One region of the Pseudarthrobacter sp. S6 genome, then DNA from elsewhere that is predicted to be linked to it. Evidence: riboswitches for the same ligand, from Rfam matches in the RefSeq annotation. Region 1 holds a riboswitch; the other holds the start of a gene.
The links. A riboswitch is a leader RNA that binds a small molecule or an ion and turns the genes downstream of it on or off. The one in region 1 is predicted to bind cyclic di-AMP.
Positions count from the first base shown of each region.

Region 2: it holds a riboswitch for cyclic di-AMP, as region 1 does, so the genes downstream of both, ACQCS0_RS04605 (NlpC/P60 family protein) here and ACQCS0_RS04055 (hypothetical protein) in region 1, are expected to answer to the same signal.

Region 1 is NZ_CP189581.1:812,211-818,147, reverse strand. Features, by position in the region: gene ACQCS0_RS04065 (response regulator transcription factor) at 592-1,332, shown strand; gene ACQCS0_RS04060 (HAMP domain-containing sensor histidine kinase) at 1,336-2,889, shown strand; cyclic di-AMP (ydaO/yuaA leader) riboswitch at 2,990-3,142, shown strand; gene ACQCS0_RS04055 (hypothetical protein) at 3,148-3,930, shown strand; gene ACQCS0_RS04050 (HAD-IA family hydrolase) at 4,015-4,731, opposite strand; partial or broken gene ACQCS0_RS04045 (VOC family protein) at 4,762-5,032, opposite strand; gene upp (uracil phosphoribosyltransferase) at 5,092-5,727, opposite strand; gene ACQCS0_RS04035 (phosphatase PAP2 family protein) at 5,770-5,937, opposite strand, start outside.
Region 2 is NZ_CP189581.1:935,598-941,534, reverse strand. Features, by position in the region: gene ACQCS0_RS04615 (HNH endonuclease) at 1-275, opposite strand, end outside; gene ACQCS0_RS04610 (NlpC/P60 family protein) at 513-1,280, opposite strand; gene ACQCS0_RS04605 (NlpC/P60 family protein) at 1,452-2,144, opposite strand; cyclic di-AMP (ydaO/yuaA leader) riboswitch at 2,215-2,377, opposite strand; gene ACQCS0_RS04600 (peptidoglycan DD-metalloendopeptidase family protein) at 2,526-3,350, opposite strand; cyclic di-AMP (ydaO/yuaA leader) riboswitch at 3,354-3,572, opposite strand; gene ACQCS0_RS04595 (metal-dependent transcriptional regulator) at 3,728-4,423, opposite strand; gene serC (phosphoserine transaminase) at 4,701-5,831, shown strand; gene ACQCS0_RS04585 (MFS transporter) at 5,857-5,937, opposite strand, start outside.

The sequences.
Region 1 (5,937 bases):
CGCGGCTCGAATGCTGAATTTCCCCGCAATGAGATCTGGGGAGGGCGCCCTACGCTGGGCTTGGGGCGCTGGGCTTGGGGGCGAATGCCTAGGAACTCCGTGGGGTCTGAAGGTCAGGCGTGCATTCGACAACAGCGCATGTCGGCAGCAGCGGATGTGCTGGACCAATATTCTGCGGCTGCAGGTGCTGTTGAGTTCTTGTTCACAATTCAAAGTGTGCAACGTAACAATGAGAACTTGCAAGTAACAATGGGTGCGTTGTTCCGCATAGTGAGACAGAATGCGGATTTGTGTCATGGATCACCATTCTGATATGACGACAAAATAGCGGTTGTTGTCCGTCGAAGGTGTGCAAATAGCCCATTTTTGCGAACAATATTCGTCCATTCGCAGTTTTAAGTCCTTCAAATTCACCGCAGTATGGCTTCCTGAAATTGCTTACTGCCTTTTGCCGCCTGTCCGGCGGAAACGGCTCCAGCCCGTGCATTATCTGCACCCATCTCTGAGCACTCAGCTCGCTAGGCTGGGATTCACAGCGTGCGCACAGGAACCCCATGGCGCGGGCTAACTCAATGATCGGAGAGTTGTCCCATGGCCACTTCGCACTCCATGACCAACAACCTTCCGCGACTGACCCACCCGGACGGCTCCCCCATCCGTGCCCTGGTGGTTGACGATGAACCCAGCCTCTCCGAACTGATGAGCATGGGGCTGCGCATGGCCGGCTGGTCTGTTGCCGTTGCCGCCGATGGCCCCGAGGCCGTGAAGCTCGCCAAGGAGTTCCGCCCGGACGTCCTGGTACTGGACGTGATGCTGCCAGGCTTCGACGGCGTTGAGCTGCTGGGCAGGATCCGCACCTTCGCCCCGGAGGTGCCTGCGCTTTTCCTGACCGCCAAGGACGCCGTCCAGGACAGGATCCTGGGTCTCGCGGCCGGCGGGGACGACTACGTGACCAAGCCGTTCAGCATGGAGGAGGTCCTGCTGCGGCTGCACCGCCTGGTCCAACGGTCCGGCGTTGCGGCGATGGACACAGCCGAACTTGTGGTGGGCGATCTTGTCCTCAACATCGACACCCGCGACGTGACCCGTGCGGGCGATGACCTCCAGCTCACGGCCACCCAGTTCGAACTGCTCCGGTACCTCATGGAGAATCCTAAACGCGTCATCAGCAAGGCCCAGATCCTTGACCGCGTCTGGAATTACGACTTCGGCGGCCAGGCCAACATCGTGGAACTCTACATCTCATATCTGCGAAAGAAAGTGGATGCCGTACATCCGCCCATGATCCACACTGTTCGCGGCGCCGGATACGTCATCAAGCCGGCGGACTAGGCCATGTCCTCACCGCGAGCAACCCCAACACCGGCCCGGAGCTGGCTGAAACCTGACACGTGGCATCTGCGCACGCGACTGATCCTGTTGGCCATGGCACTGCTGGTGGCCATCTGCGGCGCTGTGGGCCTGTTCAGTTACACTTCCATGGACAACTTTCTGACCGGCCAGCTGGATGAACAACTGAGCCAGGCCGCCAAACTCTCGAACGGTCCTGGCCGTCCGGGTTTGGGCGGATTCAACGGCCGGACAGACCCGCTCGACGCCCGCGGGCAGAGCGTGGGAACGCTGAATGCGCGGATTCTGGACGGCCAGATCCCCAGCGGCGGCTTCCTGAACTCGGACACCGCACGCCTGGCGCTCGACCCGGAAGATAAGCAAACCCTGCTGGCGCTGACCCGGACCGGCTTTCCTGTGGACCGTTCGCTGTCCAACGGGGATTACCGGATTGTGGCCGTGGACACCGGCTACGGCGATATCCTGGTCACGGGACTTCCGCTCGCTGCCAAGGAGAGCACGCTGACGTCGCTGGTCTGGACTTTTGTGTTCGTTTCCCTTGGCGGCCTGTCGCTGATCGGGCTGGCAGGAACCGTGCTCATCCGGCGCACCATGAAGCCGTTGGAGCAGCTTTCCGAGGTTGCAACCCGGGTGGCCCGGCTCCCGCTGGATGCGGGCGAGGTGGCACTCGCGGTGCGCGTCCCGCCGTCGAACTCCAACCCCGGAACCGAAGTGGGCAGCGTAGGACACGCCCTCAATCTGATGCTGGATAACGTCGCCAACGCACTCGAGGCGCGGCAGCGGAGCGAGACCAAGGTGCGGCAGTTCGTTGCGGACGCGTCCCACGAACTGCGCACCCCGCTGACCGCCATCCGCGGCTACACGGAGCTGATGCGGATGACCGAGGACTTCACGCCGGACGGCCGGAAATCCCTGGCGCGGGTCCAGAGCCAGTCCGAACGCATGACCACCCTGGTGGAGGACCTGCTCCTGCTGGCCCGGCTCGATGAGGGGCAGCCCCTGAAACTCAGTGAGGTGGACCTCACACAGCTTGTCATCGAAACCGTCAGTGACGAGAAAGTCATAGCCCCGGACCACCGCTGGCGCCTTGAACTGCCTGACGAACCGCTCGCCGTCACCGGTGATGCTTCCCAACTGCGTCAGGTGCTGGTCAACCTGCTCTCGAATGCGCGCAAGCACACGCCGCCCGGGACCACCGTGGTCACCGCCGTTACGAGATCTGCCGATGGCAGCGCAGCGGTGACGGTAACGGACGACGGCGGCGGCATCCCTGCGGAGTTCGTGGACCACATTTTCTCCCGGTTTGCCCGCGCAGACGCGGCCCGCAAGGGCACGGCACCGGCCTCGGGCTCCGGGGCATCGGAGGGCACCAGCGGCCTGGGCCTGTCCATTGTCCAGTCCATCATGGCGGCGCACGGCGGTAGCGTGGCCGTGACATCGCGGGCCGGGCGGACAGAGTTCGCCTTACTCCTCCCAGCCGGTGCGGTGGCGCAACCAGCTGAAGCGCGAGCACAGCAAGGCGACACACCGTCGTCGTGATTCCTGTTACCGAAATGTGACTTAAGCTTCCAGCTCCTGTACCGTCGAACAGGTGCGGATCCCGTTCGGGCCGCATATCCGGATGACGCCAAGCTCTGCCGCTTCCCGGATTCCCGTTTCAGAGGCAGAGGCGGGGGACCCACCGTCCCGGGCACCAAGTGCCCTTTGGGGTTAAGCCAACACGTGATTGTGCCGTGTGGCCGGATGCCCTCATCCGAACCCGACAGCTAACTCCGCAGGTGTGAGAGGCGATCCACCATGTCTGAATTCAAGGTAGAAACACGCCCGCAGGGCGACCCACAGTCCAACCGCCGCCGCAAGCAGACCCGCGTCGGTGCAGCTATGTCCCCACTGTCCAAGGCGGCCCGGATTCCCTCCGTGGGCCAGCGCGTCGCCGTGTTTGCGACGGCGTGCGCCCTCCTGGTGGGCGTCAGCGCCGCAGCACACGCTTCCGAATCCGCGTCGCTTGCAGCCAGCGCGGACCAGTCCGCCGAAGAAGCCAGCGCCCAGTCGAAGCTGAGCTTCGAAGCAGCCCAGATCCAGACCCCGGCCGCCCCGGGAGCTGCACCGGCCGAGATCAACGTCGCGCCCCAGGCTGCCGAACCGGCACCTGCCCCCGCACCTGCCCCGGAGGCCGTCCCGGCGCCGGCTCCCGAGGCCGTCCCGGCGCCGGCTCCCGAGGCCGTCCCGGCGCCGGCTCCCGAGCCTGTCCCGGCACCTGTTGTGGCAGTCAACGACCCCGCAGGAGCCCAGGCCTACGCCGCCGGTCAACTGGAGACCTACGGCTGGTCCGCTGACCAGATGCAGTGCCTGCAGACGCTGTGGACCAAGGAATCCGACTGGACCACCACGGCCACCAACGCCAGCAGCGGCGCGTACGGCATCGTCCAGTCGTTGCCCGCTGAGAAGATGGCGAGCGCTGGCGGGGACTACCTCACCAACTACCGCACGCAGATCAACTGGGGCCTGAACTACATCCAGGAGCGCTACCAGTCACCGTGCGGCGCCCTGAACTTCCACCTGTCGCACAACTGGTACTAGGCCGGCTGAGCGGCGGCGGCGGCCGGCGTCGCTGAGCTGCGCCAGCGGATCACGAAGCTGATCTGCCGGCGTTAAAGGCCGGCGTCAAAGCCGGAAAGAAATGATCTGCCGGCCCGCGGCGTCCGGTTCAACGGAGACTGTCACTGCACCGTAGTCCGGGATGTGGAGCACTCCTGCCGGCAATGCGCCTGTGTTGGGGCCCACGGCCACAGTCCGGATCCCCGCGGCAACACCTGCCGCAATTCCGGCGGGTGCATCCTCGAACACAAGGGCGTCCGCCGGCTGCACGCCCAGCAGCCCGGCTGCCTTCAGGTACCCTTCCGGGTGCGGCTTGCCCCGTGTGACCAGTTCCGCCGTCACGGCCGTGGCTGGCATGGCGAGTCCCGCGGCGTCCATGCGGATGTCTGCAAGGGTCCTGTCCGCTGAGGTCACCAGTGCCACGGCCTCGGCCGGGAGGCTTCGAAGCAGCTCGGCAGCCCCAGGCAACGCGACGATACCGGAAGTCCGCACCCTTTCCACGGCGCCGAGTTCGGCAGTGAGCGCCACAACGTCGGCTCCGGCCGGCGCGAACCGGCGCACCGTATCCGCGGCCTGGATGCCGTGCGAAGTGCGCAGGATTTCGGCGATGTCCAGACCATACTTGGCGGCGAATTCTCCCCATACCTCTTCTACCACTGCCGTGGAGTCCACCAAAGTGCCGTCCATATCGAAAAGGACGGCACGACAGGTCAGTGTTCGTGTGGCGGCAGGTGTTCGTGTGGCGGCAGGTGTTCGTGTGGCGGCAGGTGTGGGGATGTTCATGCTGCCTATTTTGCCTCACACGCCACGGGCTTAGGCGTCACGGCCCGGGATGTACTGCACCGCCCACTTGTTGCCGTCGGGATCCGCAAAGTAGACGAAGTGCCCCCCAGCCCTGCACGTCAATGTCGCTGACCTCCACCCCCTTGCCCTTGAGGTGGTCGTGGGCGGCCTGGATGTCACTGACCACCATCTGCAGGCTTGGCGCCGTGCCTGGAGGGGCGTCATTGAGGCCCTCGCCGAGACAGATGGAGCAGGCGGAACCCGGCGGGGTCAGCTGGACGAAGCGGAGGCCTTCCCTCGGCCACACGTTAACTGCGGCGGCGGGAAAGCGGAAGACCTAAATTCTGGAGCAGCGCATAACTAGCCGGCAATGCCGTACAGGCGGTCGCCGGCGTCGCCGAGCCCCGGAACAATGTAGGACTTCTCGTCGAGCCGTTCGTCGATGGACGCCAGGACGATGGTGACGTTCGCCTCGGCGAGCTCCTCTTCGAGCTTGGCCAGGCCTTCCGGCGCGGCCAGGAGGCAGATACACGTGACGTCTGAGGCGCCGCGCTTGAACAGGAACTTGATGGCTTCGCGCAGGGTTCCGCCGGTGGCAAGCATGGGATCCAGCACAAAGATCTGCCGGTCCGTCAGGTCTTCCGGGAGCCGCTCCGCGTAGGTGATGATGTCCAAAGTTTCCTCGTCGCGGGCCATGCCCAGGAAGCCCACCTCAGCGGTGGGGACCAGTTTGGTCATGCCCTCGAGCATGCCGAGCCCGGCGCGCAGGATGGGAACCACCAGCGGCGTGGGCTTGGTGAAAGCGGTGCCCACGGTGGTGCTGACCGGCGTCTCAATGGTGACCGGCTGGGTGCGGACCTCGCGGGTGGCTTCGTAGGCCAGAAGGGTCACCAACTCTTCCGTCAGCTGCCGGAAGACCGGCGACGGAGTGTTCTTGTCCCGCAGGACGGTGAGTTTATGGGCGACCAGCGGGTGGTCCACAACGAGAGTGCGCATGCGTCAAAACTATCACCCACGCGGGCAGCCTCAGGCCGGGAATCAGCTCGACGGATCATCCCGCAGGACTGGGTGTTCGAACGTCGGCGCCGGGCCCGCGTGCTCGCGTTTCCGCAGCACGTGGAAGAGCCGGTGCGCCAGGATCACGATGCCAACCCAGGCAAGGCCCAGGAACCAGCCGGCCATCACATCCGTGAGCCAGTGGTGGCC
Region 2 (5,937 bases), 120 kb from region 1:
ATGGTGTGGGCACCTTTACCGCAGTACGCGCACCGGTGACCGTCCCGCCGCAGGACTCCGCGGCGGCTGACCGCAGTGCCCTGGTTGTATCTCGGGCGGATGTAGCGGTTCAGGAGAATCACGGACGGGCGGCCCAGAATCTCCTGGGGCCCCACCACAGGGTCATCGCCTTCGGCAATAACGCTGGCCTTGCCCGTGAGCACAAGCACCAGCGCCCGGCGGAAGGTGACTACCGCCAGCGGTTCATATCCAGCATTCAGAACGAGAGTGCGCATGCACGTACCTCTTCGTGGCCGCACCCGTCAGGGGCACGAGGGCCGGCTGCCCCCGGCATATCCGGGCTATGGATCGACACCACAAGAGTAAACAAAGAATCCCGGGATCAACTAATTTCGGCCGCAGCAGCAGTCACGTGTCGGATCGGGACACGCGTCCGGGTCGCTGCAGCAGCCCTGCCAACAACAAAGGACCCCAGCCGTGAGGCAGGGGTCCTTTGAAGATCGACTTTGGTGCTAGCGCACGCGGATGTAGACCGGTCCTGAACCAACGTTGGCGCTGAACACAACAGTCTGGTTGCCGTTGTAGCCGCCGTGCACGGCTTGTCCGTTACCGGCGTAGACGGCAATGTGGGCAACGCCGGCGCCGCCATCTGCGTAGTACAACAGATCGCCGGGCTGGGCCTCGGCTGCACTAACGGTCGTGCCCAGAGACAGGTAGCCGGCGGGCCAGCCGTGGTAGTTGATACCCACGGCGGCCAGGGCGTTGGTCACCAGCATGGTGCAGTCCTGCGTCACACCCAGCTGGGCGTACGCAGCAGAGAGGATAGCAGCACCCTTGCCGCTGGCAGCTACCGGGGCCGAGGGAGCAGCCGGCGTTGCCGACGCGACCTTGATGGTTGCCGCGGGCTTCGCCGGAGCCGGAGCTTCAATAACCGGCGCGGGAGCTTCGACAACCGGCGCGGGAGCCTCAACAGGAGCCGGCGTGGTGGTCACGGCTGGCTTCTCGTACGAGATGGCAATGGTGGAGGCAGCCGAAATGATGGCAGGCGCGGAAACCCCAACTTCGAGGTTCGAAGCGGAAGCAGCTTCACGCTGGACTCCGGAGTCTGCCGCGTTCGCAGCGATACCACTGGTCAGGACAAGACCGGAGGCAGCAGCGATAACCGCAGCTTGGCGGCCCATGCCGCCGGCGTTGTCGCCGACAGCTTTGGCAATGACAGCCAGCGAGTTGGTCTTGGTGACCTCGGCGCGGTGCCGTGCAACAGTTGCACGTGTAGTCATTAATTTCTCTCTTTCGTTTTCCTCAGGACCGCGTGGGCAGCCCAAGGGCTTTGGACGCGCCGGCATCTTGGGGGTACGCCGGCACGCCCCGAACGGGGATTTAGCGAAAAGTTTCCGGCGAAGAATCCATTCCGTCAGCGCAGGGCTGCAGGAACTGCCGGATGGCGGGAACTACGGGGCCAGCGTGAAGAACGCGGACGAGCCCGTGGATGCCACGGAGTGGAGCAGGGTGCCCTGTGACGGGTTAAGTGCGCTGATCATCATGCCGTTGCCGACGTAAATGCCAACGTGGGCGCCGCCATTCTGCATGACCAGGTCACCGGGAGCCGGTGTGGCGGTGGGCCGCATGGCTGTCCAGGCATTGGTGCGGGGAATGCTGATGCCGGCCTGGGCGTAGACCCACTGCGTGAAGCCTGAGCAGTCCCAGCCGTTGGGAGTGGTGCCGCCCCAGACGTAGGGGTGGCCGATACCGGTGTAGGCAATTGCTGCCAGACCCGAAGCGGCGGCGGAGGAGACAGTGTCAGCGAGCTTGGAGGCGTCGGCGAGCTTGGAGGCCGCGGCCTCGGTTGCCGCAGCACCCTGAGCCCCGGTTTCGGAGGCCGTGGACTGCGCACGGACCGTCTCAACCTTCGGTGCCGGCGTGGTCTTGATCACGGGGCGCTCGAAGGAAACGGTAGCCGTGGGCGCCGCAGTTACGGCAAGTGCCGTCTGCGCGGAACCGGACTCGGTAGAGGCGGAAACACCGGCGGTGGTATCCGCGGCGTTGGCCGGAAGTCCCATGCTCAGGATCAGACCTGATGCAGCTGCGATAACAGCAGCCTGGCGACCTACGGTCCCGGCGTTGGCACTGACCGCCTTGGACACGGATCCCAAGGGGTTGGTGCGAACCGATAGTGCGCGGTGGCGCGCAGAATTATGGCGTGAAGACACGAAGGTAGCCTCTCCCAATGCCTGCGAGGTGAGCTGTCGGATTCGGATGGGAGTCACCCGGCCACGCTGCTTCACAGTGGAAGCTTTGCGACTTAACCCCAAGGCCTTCAGATTCGAAGACCAAAATTGGTTCCCCCGCCCCTGCCAGACGATGTCATGCGAACGGACCTTGAGCGGTGGCAGAGCTAGGCAATCCACTCAAGAACGTCAACTTCGGAAAAGTTGACGCGCTTTAGACGTTACATGAGTTCAGCGCCAATGTCACATTCAGGTCACGGCAGGTCGCGGCGATTCGAGAGTTTGCCATCATTTGATTCAGAGCCAGCCGCTGGGGTCAACGACTTCGCCGTTTACCTGGACCTCGAAGTGGAGGTGGCAGCCCGTGGAGGCGCCCGTGGTGCCGCTGAGGGCAACCACATCGCCGCGGCTGACCGTCTGGCCCATCTTGACGTTGGCGGAGGAGAGGTGGTTGTAAGTGGTTTCAAGGCCATTGCCGTGATCCACCACTACGCGGTTGCCGCCACCGTACTGGTGCCAGCCAACGAAGGTCACGGTGCCGCTGGCAGCAGCCAAGACAGAGGTTCCGCACTGCGCTGCGAAGTCCTGGCCACGGTGGAAGTCGCCGGAGCCGCCGGTGATAGGGCTGACCCGGAATCCGAAGGGAGAGACTGTAGCCAGCTGGGCCAGCGGCGGGCCGAGGCTTCCGGCAGAGGCGGCGCGGGTAATGGATCCCGCGGACTGGGCGCTCAGCAGCTGCTTTAGTTTGCCATCCGGATCACCTTGGGTTACCACGGACGAGCGGCTGAAATCTATTTGGGCGGCGGCTTCGGCCGTGACTTCAGGCTGCGGAGCCGCGGAAACGGCCGACGCGGCCTGGCCGGGTGCCGGAGTTGCCATCACGGGGCCGGTCACAGGAACCGTCACGGTGAGAGCCAGGCCAGTTGCCGCCAGGGCGATGCCGGCCTTCTGGCCCAGGCCACTGGCAGCGGCGAAGTCCGTCATCTGCCGGAAGGGTCCCCGGCGGCGGCGTGCTTCCCGCTGTGGGTCGCGGGGCCTCTCCGCGATGAAATCCTCGGCCACTCTCGGCGCCGAAGCGGGGCCAACCGCGCGACGGCGGCCCCTGGAGTATTGCGTGGTCAAGAATGTTCCTCTCTGGATAGCCTGCGAAGTTAGCTGTCGGATTCGGGTCGGAGAGTTCAAAGACCCGGTCCGCCGTGACAAGCACTTGACGCAGAGATATCCCGTGAGGATCCTTCGCTGGAAGAGGCTTGCTGCTGACGGACTTCACCCCAAGGCAGTCTCGCGACTGCCGGTTGTGGTTCCCCCGCCTCTGCCAGTTGGTGACTCGTGCACCTGATCCGCTGGCAGAGCTCGGCTCCGGACCAGGTAACGCTTTTGTATCGACGCTGCGTTTCAACTATAGGCGATTAAGTTGGACAGTAACAATTCCGTTATCTTTGCGGAACCTGGCGCCATTGCGCTAGGGCGCGGCCCCACGCGAGGGAGCCGACGTCCCGTCAGCGGATGGAAACGAAGACGTGCGATGCCACTTCCGGGGGCAGCTCGAGCGCCCCTTCTATGCCCGGAACCCGCACGGAGATGTACTCCCCCACGCGCTCCAGGGACACCGAGGCGCCGGGCCTGATTCCGCCCTCGTCCAACTGGACCAGCAACTCAGGCTCCACCTGGATGGGCTCGGCCAACCGGCTTACCGTCACGTTCGACGCCGGCCCGTAGGCCTGCATCGCGTCCAGGAGATTAATCACTCCGGCATCAGGCAGCGCCGACGCCGGCCCGCCCAGGGCCGCCAGCCCGGGGATGGGATTGCCGTAGGGAGAATCGGTGGGGTGGTTGAGCAATTCGTAAATGCGCTGCTCAACGCGTTCGCTCATCACATGCTCCCAGCGGCACGCCTCATCGTGGACGTAGGCCCAGTCCAGGCCAATCACGTCCGCCAGGAGCCGTTCCGCCAGCCTGTGCTTGCGCATCACTTCCGTGGCGCGCTTCCGCCCGGCCCCGGTCAGTTCCAGGTGGCGGTCTCCGGAGACCACCACCAGTCCGTCGCGTTCCATCCGGCCGATGGTTTGGGACACGGTGGGGCCGGAATGCCGCAGGCGTTCGGCGATGCGGGCGCGAAGAGCAACGATGTTCTCTTCTTCAAGCTCCAAAATGGTCCGAAGATACATCTCCGTAGTATCGATCAGATCCGTCATCCAGCTCAGCTCCTCGAGCGCAGTACCTTGCGTTGTCCCACCGTATCGCGTCCAGCACCGGCGAGGTCCGGTAAAAAGCTTAGCCTATTTTGAGTTTGTCCGGATAATCCCCGGACGGGGCCCACATGGTCTCATTGGCCGGACTATGACGGTGCCGGTTCCTGCCCACTCGAGGGGTTCAGGCAGAATAAGGGAGGCCCTTAATGCAGTCACTGCCGACTACCGGCCACCCCACCGTCCGGACGTGAGCGACGTCCATGTCGAAATTGGAGCCCCCGTGAGCGAAACCAGCATCACTATTCCTGCCGACCTCTTGCCAAAGGATGGACGGTTCGGCGCGGGACCGTCCAAGGTCAGGCCGGAGCAGCTCGAGGCGCTCTTAGCGGCGTCCAAGACCATCCTGGGCACCTCCCACCGCCAGGCCCCCGTCAAGAACCTCGTAGGCTCCGTCCGTGAAGGCCTCAGCCAGTTCTTCCGCGCCCCCGAAGGCTACGAAGTGGTCCTCGGCGTCGGCGGCTCTACAGCATTCTGGGACGTCGCCAGCTTCGGTCTGGTGGAGAAGAAGGCCCAGCACCTGTCCTTCGGCGAGTTCGGCTCCAAGTTCGCCTCGGCCACCAACAAGGCCCCGTTCCTGGACGCCTCCTCCATCATCACGTCCGAGCCCGGCACCCGCCCGGCATCGGCCGCCGAGGCAGGCGTGGATGTCTACGCCTGGCCGCAGAACGAAACCTCCACCGGCGTCGCGGCTCCCGTCAAGCGCGTCGCAGGCGCCGATGCCGGTTCCCTGGTCCTGGTGGACGCAACCTCCGCCGCCGGCGGCCTGGACGTGGACGTCTCCGAGGCCGACGTCTACTACTTCGCCCCGCAGAAGAACTTCGCATCCGACGGCGGCCTGTGGCTGGGCCTCTTCTCCCCCGCCGCGCTGGAACGCGCCGCCCGGATCAAGGCCAGCGGCCGCTGGATCCCGGATTTCCTGGACCTCCAGACCGCCATCGACAACTCCAAGCTGAACCAGACCTACAACACGCCGTCGCTCTCTACCCTGGTGACCCTCGACGCGCAGGTGCAGTGGCTCAACGCCAACGGCGGCCTGGACTTCGCGTCAGCCCGGACCGCTGAGTCCGCCGGCCGGATTTACTCCTGGGCCGAGGCCGCCGAGTACGCCACCCCGTTTGTGGCCAAGCCGGAGGAGCGTTCCAACGTCATCGCCACCATCGACTTCGACGACTCGATCGACGCCGCGGCGATCGCCAAGGTGCTGCGCGCCAACGGGATCGTGGACACCGAGCCGTACCGCAAGCTGGGCCGCAACCAGCTCCGGATCGCCACGTTTGTGGCCATCGAGCCGGCTGATGTCACTGCGCTGCTGGCAAGCATTGATTACGTGGTGGGCGAGCTGCGCAAGTAGCGCTCTCCCGCGAAGAGGCCAGCTGTCAGCGTTCGACGGCGTCGTCCGGGTTTTCGTCCCAGGCGTCGCCGTTTGCGTTGTCCCCCGGTTGTTGGACGCCCAGATG